DNA from 4 places in the Bacillus sp. FAU18 genome. Region 2 is predicted to be linked to each of the others. Evidence: predicted binding sites of a transcription regulator. Region 2 holds the regulator's gene; each other region holds the start of a gene.
What was found. Region 2 encodes LexA, which represses DNA repair genes until DNA is damaged. Its sites were predicted from a motif close to CGAACATATGTTCG; they were not measured.
Positions count from the first base shown of each region.

Region 1: uvrB (excinuclease ABC subunit UvrB) is a predicted target of LexA. The motif match lies at 1,245-1,258, and genes of this name have one in related genera.
Region 3: dinB (damage-inducible protein DinB) is a predicted target of LexA. The motif match lies at 1,139-1,152, and genes of this name have one in related genera.
Region 4: AC0OMU_RS02310 (YhjD family protein) is a predicted target of LexA. The motif match lies at 1,128-1,141, and genes of this name have one in related genera.

Region 1 covers NZ_JBVYHZ010000004.1:1,477,879-1,481,034, reverse strand. Annotated here, with positions in the region: gene AC0OMU_RS18750 (PEP/pyruvate-binding domain-containing protein) at 1-482, opposite strand, end outside; gene AC0OMU_RS18745 (CsbA family protein) at 921-1,151, shown strand; gene uvrB (excinuclease ABC subunit UvrB) at 1,337-3,156, shown strand, end outside.
Region 2 covers NZ_JBVYHZ010000003.1:1,199,165-1,202,320, forward strand. Annotated here, with positions in the region: gene AC0OMU_RS06235 (YndM family protein) at 1-446, opposite strand, end outside; partial or broken gene fosB (metallothiol transferase FosB) at 652-1,086, shown strand; partial or broken gene AC0OMU_RS06245 (hypothetical protein) at 995-1,252, shown strand; gene lexA (transcriptional repressor LexA) at 1,624-2,241, opposite strand; gene yneA (cell division suppressor protein YneA) at 2,391-2,708, shown strand; gene AC0OMU_RS06260 (YneB family resolvase-like protein) at 2,727-3,156, shown strand, end outside.
Region 3 covers NZ_JBVYHZ010000003.1:1,957,100-1,960,255, reverse strand. Annotated here, with positions in the region: gene AC0OMU_RS10505 (MMPL family transporter) at 1-570, opposite strand, end outside; gene AC0OMU_RS10500 (MarR family transcriptional regulator) at 567-1,025, opposite strand; gene dinB (damage-inducible protein DinB) at 1,194-1,712, shown strand; gene AC0OMU_RS10490 (amino acid permease) at 1,884-3,156, shown strand, end outside.
Region 4 covers NZ_JBVYHZ010000003.1:397,902-401,057, forward strand. Annotated here, with positions in the region: gene AC0OMU_RS02300 (sodium:solute symporter family protein) at 1-340, opposite strand, end outside; gene AC0OMU_RS02305 (DUF3311 domain-containing protein) at 337-537, opposite strand; gene AC0OMU_RS02310 (YhjD family protein) at 736-1,107, opposite strand; gene AC0OMU_RS02315 (TVP38/TMEM64 family protein) at 1,259-1,882, shown strand; gene lepB (signal peptidase I) at 1,884-2,390, shown strand; gene AC0OMU_RS02325 (monooxygenase) at 2,570-3,156, shown strand, end outside.

The DNA.
Region 1 (3,156 bases), on a different contig from region 2:
CCCTGAACGACTATTCCCATTAACGGCTCTGCGATTTGATTGTTCATTTTTTTCTTATAGCTGCTGACCCGCCCAGAAAAAAATGAGGCCCAGCATTCTTTCACTTTAGCCAGAAACTCTTCCTCTGTTTTGATATTTAAGTAGGTTTCATATTGACCCGCGAATGAGGCGCCTTCTAAATCTTCCGAGGCAGACGAAGAACGCACGGCTACGGATCGATATGATTCTCTAAGCTTATAAAAGGAACTAGTCAGCTCATTTTTCAGCTCATCCGAAAATGTTCCGGAAATGATCTCGCTTTCGACGTTTTCGCTAGTCTCTTGAAGCTGGTTGTCCTCCATAAAACGTGCGAGCGCATTCGTTTGAATAATAAACCCGTCCGGAACAGGAAGACCGTGTTTGGTCAATTTAATCAAATTCATTCCTTTTGCTCCAGCCAGCTGGCTGGACTCTTCTGCCTGGCGAAATAAAACAGAATACATATTTGAAACCCCTCTTTCCTTCATTTTGTTTTTCTCTCTAGTTTTTATGACGGAGCCAGTGTTCAAAAATGATAGTGAACACTATCGTTCAATTGTAGGTTTTCAGGAAAATGCTGTCAAACGCAGAAAGTCCTAAATAAAATGAATAGTTAAGTTAGTTAGATTATCATGAAAAATGCGGCCGTACTGGTACTGTATGCCTATTTTCTTTTATTCTCGGAATCTGGCGGCGGACTTGATGATGTAATAAAAAAAGTGCCGCTGATTAGAACAGCAGCACCATGGAATAAGTTTTGACCGGCACCAAAATGCAAATATGGTGATTGATTTTGGCTGAAAAGGGGTATGGTGTAGCAGAGGGAGCGAATGCACGATTGTCCGATTCTTCATTTTTTACTATAATCAGATCAGATGAAGAATCCCTGAGGAGGGTTTTTGTTGATTACAAAAGCCGTTTTTGCATTGTTTTTCCCTTTTATGCTTGTTGTTCTATTTACTAGAGTCACCTTTAATCATTATGTGGCGATCGCTTTAACAGCTGCATTGCTGTTTGCCTCTTATTTAAAAGGCTATACAGAAACGTATTTTATTGTAGGATTGGATGTTGTGTCTCTTGTGGCTGGGGGACTGTATATGGCCAAAAAAGCTGCAGAGAAAAAAGAAGAATAAATCGGACATAATGAATATAAAGACTGAATACCTGCTTTTACGTTTTAAAAGCAGGTTTTTTATACACAAAAACAGCTGGAAATAAAAAACCACCGAACTTTAGTTCGTATTTTTGGTGATTTTGCTTTCCATTGTGTTACTATATCTATAGGAAGATTTCGTTAAAGAAACGGAGGCTTATTTTTGTGAAAGATCGCTTTGAGTTAGTCTCGAAATATCAGCCCCAGGGAGATCAGCCGAAAGCCATTGAAAAGCTTGTGAAAGGAATTCAGGAGGGCAAGAAGCATCAGACTCTGCTGGGTGCGACAGGAACTGGGAAAACATTTACGGTGTCTAATTTGATTAAAGAAGTCAATAAGCCGACTCTCGTGATTGCCCATAACAAAACCCTTGCTGGACAGCTTTACAGTGAGTTCAAGGAATTTTTTCCGAACAATGCTGTCGAGTATTTTGTCAGCTACTATGATTATTATCAGCCGGAGGCGTATGTGCCTCAAACGGATACATTTATAGAGAAAGACGCTAGTATTAATGATGAAATTGATAAACTGAGACACTCCGCCACATCAGCTTTGTTTGAGCGCAGAGATGTCATTATTATTGCGAGTGTGTCTTGTATATACGGCCTCGGTTCGCCTGAGGAATACCGGGAAATGGTTGTGTCACTGCGGACTGAAATGGAAATTGAGCGCAACGAGCTGCTCAGAAAACTTGTAGACATCCAATATGCCCGCAACGATATCGACTTTCAGCGCGGTACATTTCGTGTGCGCGGGGATGTAGTGGAAATCTTTCCGGCATCTCGTGATGAGCATTGTATCAGAGTTGAATTTTTCGGTGACGAAATCGAACGGATTCGGGAAGTGGATGCGCTGACAGGAGAAATTCTCGGCGACCGAGATCATGTTGCGATTTTCCCGGCTTCCCACTTCGTAACGCGGGCCGAGAAAATGGAGAAGGCGATTCAAAATATCGAGAAGGAGCTTGAGGAGCAGCTGAAGGTCATGCACGAAAACGGAAAACTCCTTGAAGCGCAGCGTTTAGAGCAGCGGACAAGATATGATCTTGAAATGATGCGTGAAATGGGTTTCTGCTCCGGCATCGAGAACTATTCAAGACATTTGACTCTGCGGCCTCCAGGTTCAACGCCGTATACGCTTCTTGATTATTTCCCAGACGATTTTATGATCGTGGTGGATGAGTCGCATGTGACAATTCCTCAGGTGCGCGGCATGTTTAACGGAGACCAGGCGCGGAAACAGGTGCTCGTGGATCACGGCTTTCGGCTTCCATCAGCGCTTGATAACCGTCCGCTTCGTTTTGAGGAATTTGAAAAGCATATGCACAATATCGTGTATGTATCAGCAACACCAGGGCCGTACGAGATTGAACATACAGATGAAATGGTCGAACAGATCATTCGTCCGACGGGGCTTCTTGACCCACTTATTGACGTACGTCCAATCGAAGGCCAGATTGACGACTTGATCGGCGAAATTCAAGCAAGAATCGAGCGGAATGAACGGGTGCTTGTGACAACTTTGACGAAGAAGATGTCAGAGGATCTGACCGATTATTTAAAGGAAATCGGCATTAAAGTAAACTATCTGCATTCTGAGATCAAAACGCTTGAACGGATTGAAATTATCCGCGACCTTCGCCTTGGCAAGTACGATGTGCTTGTCGGCATCAACCTGCTGAGGGAAGGTTTGGACATTCCCGAAGTATCCCTTGTTGCGATTTTGGATGCGGATAAGGAAGGTTTCCTTCGTTCGGAGCGTTCGCTGATCCAGACCATTGGACGGGCAGCGAGAAATGCGGAAGGCCGCGTCATTATGTACGCCGATAAAATAACGAAGTCTATGGAAATTGCGATTAATGAAACAAAACGCCGCCGCGAGCAGCAGGAGCGGTTTAACGAAGAGCACGGCATTACGCCGAAAACGATAAATAAAGAAATTCGCGATGTCATTCGTGCCACAGTAGCAGCTGAGGATAAAGCGGA
Region 2 (3,156 bases):
TCCTTATGTTTCTCATTCGTTTCGGGAAACAACTCGTCTGCGGCTTCCGTTTGATACTGCAACGTGTTATCTCTCGCTGACAGTTCATTTCGGAAATTTTCATCAAGCACATTTTTCAGTAAATACCGATGAAAAAAGTATTCAAAAACAGTAAGACAGGCAGCGGAAAGGAGAGCCGCTCCAAATGGTGAGAAATCGTTTCTTGTTTGGGTTAAAACAAATACCCAAAGAATAACGAATGAAAGGCCAAAGTCAGCCAATGAAGCTGTAATATTGTTTGTTCTGGGTAAGACGAGCATGTCACCAGAAAGATAAGAAACAAAACCTAAGAAAAGTGCAATAAACATCACACTTAAAAAGGATGCGTGATAGACTCTGTCCAAAATCACATATAAAAGGGCGAGAGTGAAAGCAATCTTTGAAGCAAGCGCAATGATATGTTTCATTTGACCACCTAAATTGTTATTTTTTGAAGAAAATTCTTGGGCGTAAACAAGTGATAAATAATGCAATTCAAAACCATTCATAATGTCATGTTACTATTTTAAACAGTCCGTTTTTGTTTACACTGGTATTTTTTTCAGCTGTATGAAACTTTCTTATGAAAAAGTCGTATATGTGGATGATCAGCTTTCAAGGGGGGAATGATTTGTGGAGATAAAAGGAATCAATCACTTGCTATTTTCAGTTTCGCATTTGGATACATCGATTGATTTTTATTAAAAAGTGTTTGGTGCAAAGCTATTGGTAAAGGGAAGAACAACTGCATATTTTGATATGAACGGCATCTGGCTAGCTCTTAATGAAGAACCAGACATCCCGAGAAATGACATTAAGCTTTCTTATACCCATATTGCTTTTACAATTGAAGATCATGAATTTGAGGAGGTGTCAGCTAAATTAAAAAGACAACATGTCAATATTCTGCCTGGCAGAGAACGAGATGAACGCGATCGAAAATCAATTTATTTTACCGACCCTGACGGCCACAAATTTGAATTTCATACCGGAACCCTTCAAGACAGGCTTCGATATTACAAACAAGAAAAAACGAATATGCACTTTTATGATGAAACGGCCTTTTGATATCACAACCATATTTCATATAAGGTTAAATTGAAAGAAGGGTGTTAATGGAGACTTTATGTTTGGGGAAGGTTTCTACCCGACTTGTTCAACGATGCCATATCTTTTGAACTGCACAAGTGATTGGGTGAAGGTGAAATTGAAATACACATTACATTTTATATGAAGAAAGCGAGCTGTTTTAACAGAAATATGAACTAATTAAACTGTGTACTAAATTTTCAGTATATTTCAATTGCCTCGCCCCTTAATAAATATGAAACCGCATCCTTCCACGACCTAAAAAATGAAACGTTTTTAAGAAGATAGCGTCTAATATTCTAAACGTTCATATTTTGATAAAAGTTTCCTGAAGGAAAGAAAATTTCTTGACTTCAACAATCTTTTGGTGGATAATTATGGTGTAAACATGATGTTCTTTTTCCTCCTATTCAGGCTCGCACCCAAAAGTCAGGGCGAGCCTGCTTTTTTTGAACAACAAACCCCCTCTCCGTAAAGGAAGAGGGGGTTATTTCATGCATCTGATAGATCAATAGATTAATGGACGGTTCTGAACACGCCAATCACTTTCCCTAGAATGCTGACATTCTGCAAAATGATAGGTTCCATCGTTGGGTTCTCAGGCTGCAAGCGAATGTGGGTATCCTCTTTATAGAATCGTTTTACAGTTGCTTCATCATCTTCTGTCATCGCAACTACAATTTCCCCATTGTTCGCTGTGTTTTGCTGTTTAACGATGACATAGTCCTTATCGAGAATACCGGCATCTATCATACTGTCTCCCATAATCTCCAGCATAAATACATGCTCGTCTGGAGGAACCATGCGGTCAGGGAGCGGAAAATATTCTTCAATATTTTCTACTGCTGTAATAGGAGATCCCGCCGTGACTTTCCCGATGACCGGTACATTAACGACCTGGCTTTGCGGAATGTCTACTTCTTCATCAAGAATTTCTATTGCTCTTGGTTTTGTCGGATCCCGTCTGATCAGTCCTTTTGTTTCCAAGCGGGCCAAATGGCCGTGGACAGTAGAGCTGGACGCAAGCCCGACAGCCTCTCCGATCTCTCTAACGGAAGGCGGATATCCTTTTGATTTAACCTCTGCTTTAATAAAACGGAGGATATCAAGTTGCCTTTTTGATAGCTTCGTCATTTTTCGCACCTCAAAACGTCGATTTTAAGAAGATTATAGCATGATTTTCCTTACAGTACAAACATAGGTTCGAAAAAACAATTGACAGAAACGTTTGTTCGTATATACTGAAATTATAAAAATGCGAACAAACATTCCTGTTGGAGGTTATGATCATGAGTAAAGAATCTATTATTTTTGTCGGTCTGTTCACAGTGATTTTGAGCGCGGTTATCCTTATGCTGTCATATACAAGCAGCGGCCAGGAGCTTAATCAGTATGTTAAAATAGAAGTCCAGCAAGGCGACACACTTTGGTCAATTGCTGATCAGGTAGCAGATACAAAAAAGATAAACAAAAATGATTTTATTGAATGGGTAGCTGATAAAAATCAACTACAGACATCTGATATCCAGCCGGGTGATGAGTTAGTGATCCCATTGAAAAAGAAGCATCAGGATGCATATGAATTGGCAACTGTAAGATAGAGAGGAAAGAGAGATAAAATGAAAGCACTCATTTATGCCCGTGTAAGCACAAATAAAGAACAGCAGGAAACGTCATTAAAGCGGCAGGAGGAGGAGCTTACGGCCATTGCAGCGGAGAACGGCATGGAAGTGGTCAAAGTGATTTCAGAAAAAGCCAGCGGATATGAAATGGATCGGGATGGTGTATTTGAGCTGCTTGATGAGATTAAGAACGCTGGAATTGATGTCATTTTGGTTCAAGACGAGACAAGGCTCGGGCGGGGAAACGCAAAAATCGCACTGCTTCATTGTATTTACAGAGAAGGTGTGAAAGTCTATACAACGGCTCACAGAGGTGAACTGGAGTTATCGGAGGCTGACTCAATGGTCTTGGAAATCGTCAGCATTGTGGAAGAGTATCAGCGAAAGATTCACAACATGAAAATCAGACGGGGAATGAAGCGTGCAG
Region 3 (3,156 bases), 760 kb from region 2:
TCGGAACACGATCAACAGTAAACCGATGATCAGGCAGACTGTGATCACTTCCGTTTTCTTAAGCCCTTCCTCTGAGCTGTGAGCGAAATCCTGGTTGATAAGGGAAGCTCCCGTAATATATGCCGTCAAATCATCAGGAACGATTTGATAAATCTCGTCCGCAATTTTTTCCGCCTTTTTATCAGAACCTGTAATCGTGACAGGCATGAGAACGGTTTTCTTGTCTTTCGACATCAACTGGTCTTTGACTTCTTTTTCCGCTGACAGAGGAGATGTTACCTCTTCTACACCGTCGATCTTTTTGATTTTATCGATCATGGCGCGGAGCTGGTCCTCTGTTTCTTTCTTTAAAGCGTGGTCTAATGTAAAGACAACACTGATCGAATTATTGTCTTCTCCCGCTTGTTTTAAAATGGCGTTTGCCCTTTCTGAAACAGCATCAGCGGGAAGCTGGGCCTGCCCCTTTTGATTGGCCAGCTCCGTTAAGTTCGGAGAAAACAAACTCAAAACGACGGTTAGTGCTAATACTATGGCTGCAATTGCCCACTTGAATTTGATGATTGCTCTCATTCGGCAGAATCTCCTCCTTTAAATTTACTTTTTAAAATGGTGAATATCTCGATGATGGAATGTAAGTGTTCCTCATCTATATCATCGATCAGCGGTTTGAGCGCATTAAAGATGGCAGAATCTAATTCTTCTAGTATGTTTTCACCGCTGGGTGTAATGTTAATAAGCTTAGAGCGCCTATCACTTTTTGCCGGACAGTCGTCCCATTGAACCAATCCCTTTTCGAGCAGCTTTTTCAGTCTGTTAGAGATCGCGCTCTTATGTACATTTTGGTACATGGCCAGGCTGCCGGGAGAGGTTGGGCCCTTGACTTTTAAAATTTTCAACAGGTCTGCCTGTTCCCTTGAGATATGCTTGAAGACATCCTGATTGATTTCACGATGCACAAATTCTGTCCCTTCAAGCAGGACTTCCACAAACAGGTTTATCGCCTGGCATAGCTTTTGTTCATTCAATATCTTCCCCTCCTCATTATAGTTTATCCCGCTAAACTTTATGTTCAATGCCAATTAGTTTATTCCCCTAAACCATATATGTCAACAGATTTTATTCACGAGCACTCTACATAAGAACTCATGTTCGTGTATAATGGAAGATATACACACGAAAGGGGGAATTTTAACATGTCAGATTTGGCATTCAAATTGTATGAATATAACGTCTGGGCCAATCAACAAATATTCAACCGATTAAAAGAGCTTCCAAAAGAGGTATACCATCAAGAAATTCAAAGTGTGTTTCCGTCAATATCCCATGTATTGTCTCATGTTTATCTTTCTGATCTCGGCTGGATTGAAGTGTTTTCCGGCAAAACCTTGAGCGATGCGTTGGCTTTAGCTGAACAGCTTAAAGAACAGACAGAGGCAAAAGAAATAGAGGAAATGGAAGACCTTTTTCTGAGGTTATCCGAGCGCTTTACACTATTTTTACAGCAAAAAGAACAGCTCAATAAGCCACTCCAGATTCAAAATCCCTCAAGCGGCATCATGAAAACAACTGTTTCCGAACTGATTCCCCACGTTGTCAATCACGGGACATACCACCGCGGCAATATCACAGCAATGCTGCGGCAGGCAGGCTACGCATCCGCACCGACAGATTACGGGCTCTACCTGTTTATGAAAAAAACTGAAAAAGCATAAGAAAGCGGCTCCCTAAATGGAGCCGCTTTTTTCGGGAAATAGTCCAAATCACATTAAAATTCTTTTCATCAATCCTTTTTTAGTAAAAAAGATAGAAATTTTAGTGTTATAATAATCATTAAAAATAGAATGCTGACTCAATAAACAATTTTCAATGGAGGAACACATAAAGTGACAGACGACATGACGAAAGACAATATAAATCAGCAAACGTTGCAGAGAGGCTTGAAAAACAGGCATATCCAGCTCATCGCCATCGGCGGAGCCATTGGGACAGGCTTATTTCTCGGCTCAGGCAAATCGATTCATTTTGCCGGACCGTCGATTTTATTTGCTTATATGATCACAGGGATCATTTGCTTTTTAATTATGAGATCGCTGGGTGAACTGCTGTTATCAAACTTGAACTATCACTCTTTTGTGGATTTTGTACAAGACTACCTAGGCGATATGGCAGCATTTATCACCGGCTGGACATATTGGTTCTGCTGGATTTCCATTGCGATGGCTGATCTGACAGCAGTCGGGCTCTACACTCAATATTGGCTCCCGGGTGTGCCGCAATGGGTGCCTGGCTTAATCGCTCTTATTATTTTACTGATTATGAATCTGGCGACAGTCAAGCTTTTTGGAGAATTAGAATTTTGGTTTGCTTTGATTAAAGTCATTGCCATTTTGGCGTTAATCGTCATTGGCCTTGTGATGATTTTCAAAGGCTTTTCCACAAGCTCAGGAGTGTCCAGCTTCACAAACCTCTGGAGCCACGGAGGCCTGTTCCCGAATGGCATGCACGGGTTTATCCTCTCGTTCCAGATGGTTGTGTTTGCTTTTGTCGGCATTGAGCTTGTCGGGCTTACAGCCGGTGAAACAGAAAACCCTGAAAAAGTAATCCCTAAGGCGATTAACAATATTCCTGTCCGTGTGCTGCTTTTTTATATCGGGGCTCTTCTCGTGATTATGAGCATCTATCCTTGGGATGTCATCAATCCCAGCGAAAGCCCATTCGTACAAGTATTTGTCGCGGTTGGCATCGTCGGGGCTGCAAGTATTATCAACTTTGTTGTGTTGACATCCGCTGCTTCAGCATGCAACAGCGCTGTATTCAGTACAAGCCGTATGGTCTATTCCCTGGCGAAAGATCACAATGCGCCTGAGTCAATGGCGAAACTGACTCAGCGTAAAGTGCCTAGAAATGCTTTATTCTTTTCGGCTATCGTGATTTTAATCGGTGTTACGTTAAACTACATTATGCCAGAAGGCGTATTCACCCTGATCACAAGTATTTCAACCGTATGCTTTATCTATATTTGGGGGATTACGGTCATCTGCCATATGAAATACCGCAAAACAAGACCTGAATTAGCGAAAACAAACAAGTTTAAGCTTCCGCTTTATCCGTTTACAAATTACCTGATTCTTGCGTTCCTGGCGTTTGTTCTGGTTG
Region 4 (3,156 bases), 800 kb from region 2:
ATTTTTTTGTGAAAAAATCAGACTGCGACATCAGTTTATGCTGTTTCGCGTACGTCCAAACTGCCGGAAGAAGCCAGTAAGAAAGGATGTAGGCCAGACATCCGTAGGCGATGATATAAAAGGCTGGACCGCCTTTTCCGTAGGCCCAGCCGCTGCCGCCGAGAAACGTAAAAGTAGTATAAATTTCGCCTGCCATCAAAAGGAAGACGAAAACAGTTCCGAAGCCGCGCCCTCCGACCGTCCACTGCTCCAGGTTCATGTCTTTTCCTTTTTGGGCGCGTATACCGAGAAAAATACTCAAGAGCAGGACACCGAAAATGATGATGAGTGCTGCATTCATTCTGCTTCCTCCTTTTTATTTTCCTTGTCGAGGACATACACAATCGCCATCAGCGCAGAGGTCAAAAGAGCCCACATCACAATATAGGCAAGAATAAACGGCATGCCGAACACATAGGGGGTCACCTTATTTGCAAAAGGGATGCCGAGTAAGATTCCGATAAAGGGCAAAGCGGCAAGAACGTGAATCAGTTTCATAGAATCCTCCTTCTATTTAGGATTGGGGTGTACAAGCCCAAGCGTACTGAAAATGATGTCGCAGATATGGCAGCACATGTCACTTTTTAGGGTGAAAGGCTGTGGTTCGAATTATAAATAAATTTATTTTGTTTGTATAGTGTGAATTGTCTGAAATTAATGATCTGAATCGCCCGAAGAGGGAACGGGCAGTATGATTCAAAAGGCTCGGAGTCTGTCCGGGGCAAATAGATAGTATGTTAATAATTCGCTGACCTGCTCACGGATTCGCGGATTAAAATAGCGATGGTTTTCTTCATAACCGTCGATGACAAATGTATAGAGCGTAAAGGCTTCATCGCGTTCCGTCTCGCGGATTGCAATTTTTCTTTTCCTCAGTTCTTTTCTGACCTCAATCAAATCCTTTTGTGCTATTTTTAATGATTCGCTGATAAGCTGTTTATAAGGATGCTTCAATTTTAATGTGCTTTCTTCAATTTCGGCGAGATCACGGTTAAAAATCGTAATGGCCATGGGCAAAAAGAGAGCCCGTTCAATTAAATCGTATATTTCTTCCTGCAGATTTGGCATATTGACTCCTTCTTTCTAAGGGAACGTTTGTTCTATTTGTATTCTATATCGGCTGGTGAAATGTTTCAAGACAGAAAAAATCACCAAAACTTTTTAGTTTTCTGCTGATAATGTGTAGAATAAGGATAGACAAACCCGGTAAGGAGTATAAATGTTGGAGCATTTTTTATCCTATTTGACACAAGAACATTTAACTGAATTATTTCAAAGCTATAGGGCTTTCGGTCCGCTCATAGCTGTGCTGCTGCCTTTAATTGAAGCATTTCTCCCGTTTTTGCCGCTGATCGTGTTTGTGGTGGCGAATACGAACTCGTTTGGCTTGTGGGAAGGATTCATCCTGTCTTGGGCGGGATCAACTGCTGGTTCCATTCTCGTATTTTTGATTGTCCGTCAATACGGACAGAGAAAATTGCTTGGATTTATCCGCAGTCATCCGTCTGTAAGAAAGCTGATGTTATGGGTGGAAAGACACGGCTTCGGTCCCATGTTTCTTCTGCTTTGTTTTCCATTTACACCGTCAGCCGCGGTGAATGTTGTTGCCGGTTTGTCAAGGATCGGAACGCGGCCGTTTATTTTGGCGGCAGCCTCGGGGAAGCTTGTCATGATTTTTATGATCAGCTTCATCGGATATGATCTGCACGCGCTGATTACCCAGCCGATTCGAACGGTCATCGCCGTATTGGTGATCACTGTCTTATGGTATGTCGGCAAAAAGGTGGAGCGGTATCTGCATGTAAGAGCCAGTCAGCGTGAGCATGATGGAGGGAGACAGTAACATGAAAAAACGGTTTTGGTTTCTTGCCGGTGTAGTGTCCGTTGTTCTCGCCATTCAGGTTAAAAATGCTGTCTTTATTGATTACAAGGTAGAAGGCGTCAGTATGAACCCGACCTTCCAGGAAGGAAACGAATTGTTGGTCAATAAATTTTCGCATCGATTTAAAACCATCCATCGTTTTGACATCGTCCTTTTTAAAGGCCCTGATCATAAAGTGCTGATTAAACGGGTAATCGGCTTGCCCGGTGAAACGATCAAATATAAAGATGATCAGCTGTATGTGAACGGAAAGCAGGTTGCTGAGCCATTTTTGAAGCATTTGAAATCTGTTTCTGCCGGCAGCCATGTAACGGGTGATTTTTCTTTGAAAGATGTGACGGGAACAAGCAAGGTGCCGAAAGGAAAATATTTTGTCGTTGGAGATAATCGCATATACAGCTTCGACAGCCGGCATTTTGGTCCGATAAGAGAAAAAAATATTGTCGGTGTGATTTCTGATGCCGAATAAAAAGACGCTAATGGAAGAGGCGTCTTTTTGTATGCCGTTTGGAAAAATGTGTTGAAGAAAAATTTGTAAGGAGCTATAATCAATATTGTTACGCGCGTAACAAAAAAACGGTTGTTTTTTGATTATGAGTTGTTTTTATTAGATTTTGTTCGTTTTGTATGAAACAAAAGGAGTGGTGAATGATGATGAAATATGAAGCAGTGATTATAGGAGGAGGGCCGGTTGGATTTATGCTGGCTTCTGAGCTTGCGATGGCCGGAGTGGGAACATGTGTGATTGAACGGCTTGAAAAACCTGTTCCGCATTCCAAGGCGTTGACGCTGCACCCCCGAACGCTGGAGCTCCTTGAGATGAGAGGGATTTTAGAGCGGTTCGTATCCAAGGGAAGCAAGATACCTTCCGGACATTTTTCAATGCTGGATACCCGTCTGGATTTTTCAGGCTTGGATACGAGCTGTCCTTACACGCTTTTGCTCCCGCAGTCAAAAACAGAAAAGCTTCTTGAAGATCATGCACGAAGCCTGGGAACAGAGGTGTTTCGGGGTGCCGAGGCGCTGGCGGTTACGCAAAACGGGGAAACGGTCCAAACGATTTTTAAGGATCGGGACGGCAGTGTACGGACGATCACAAGCAAGTTTGCCGTTGGGGCAGACGGCGCCGGAAGTACCGTCCGGAAACAGGCAAAAATTGAGTTTCCGGGAACAGACAGCACTGTCACCGCTGCGCTTGGGGATGTTGTGCTCCTTTCTCCGCCGCCGTCAGGCGT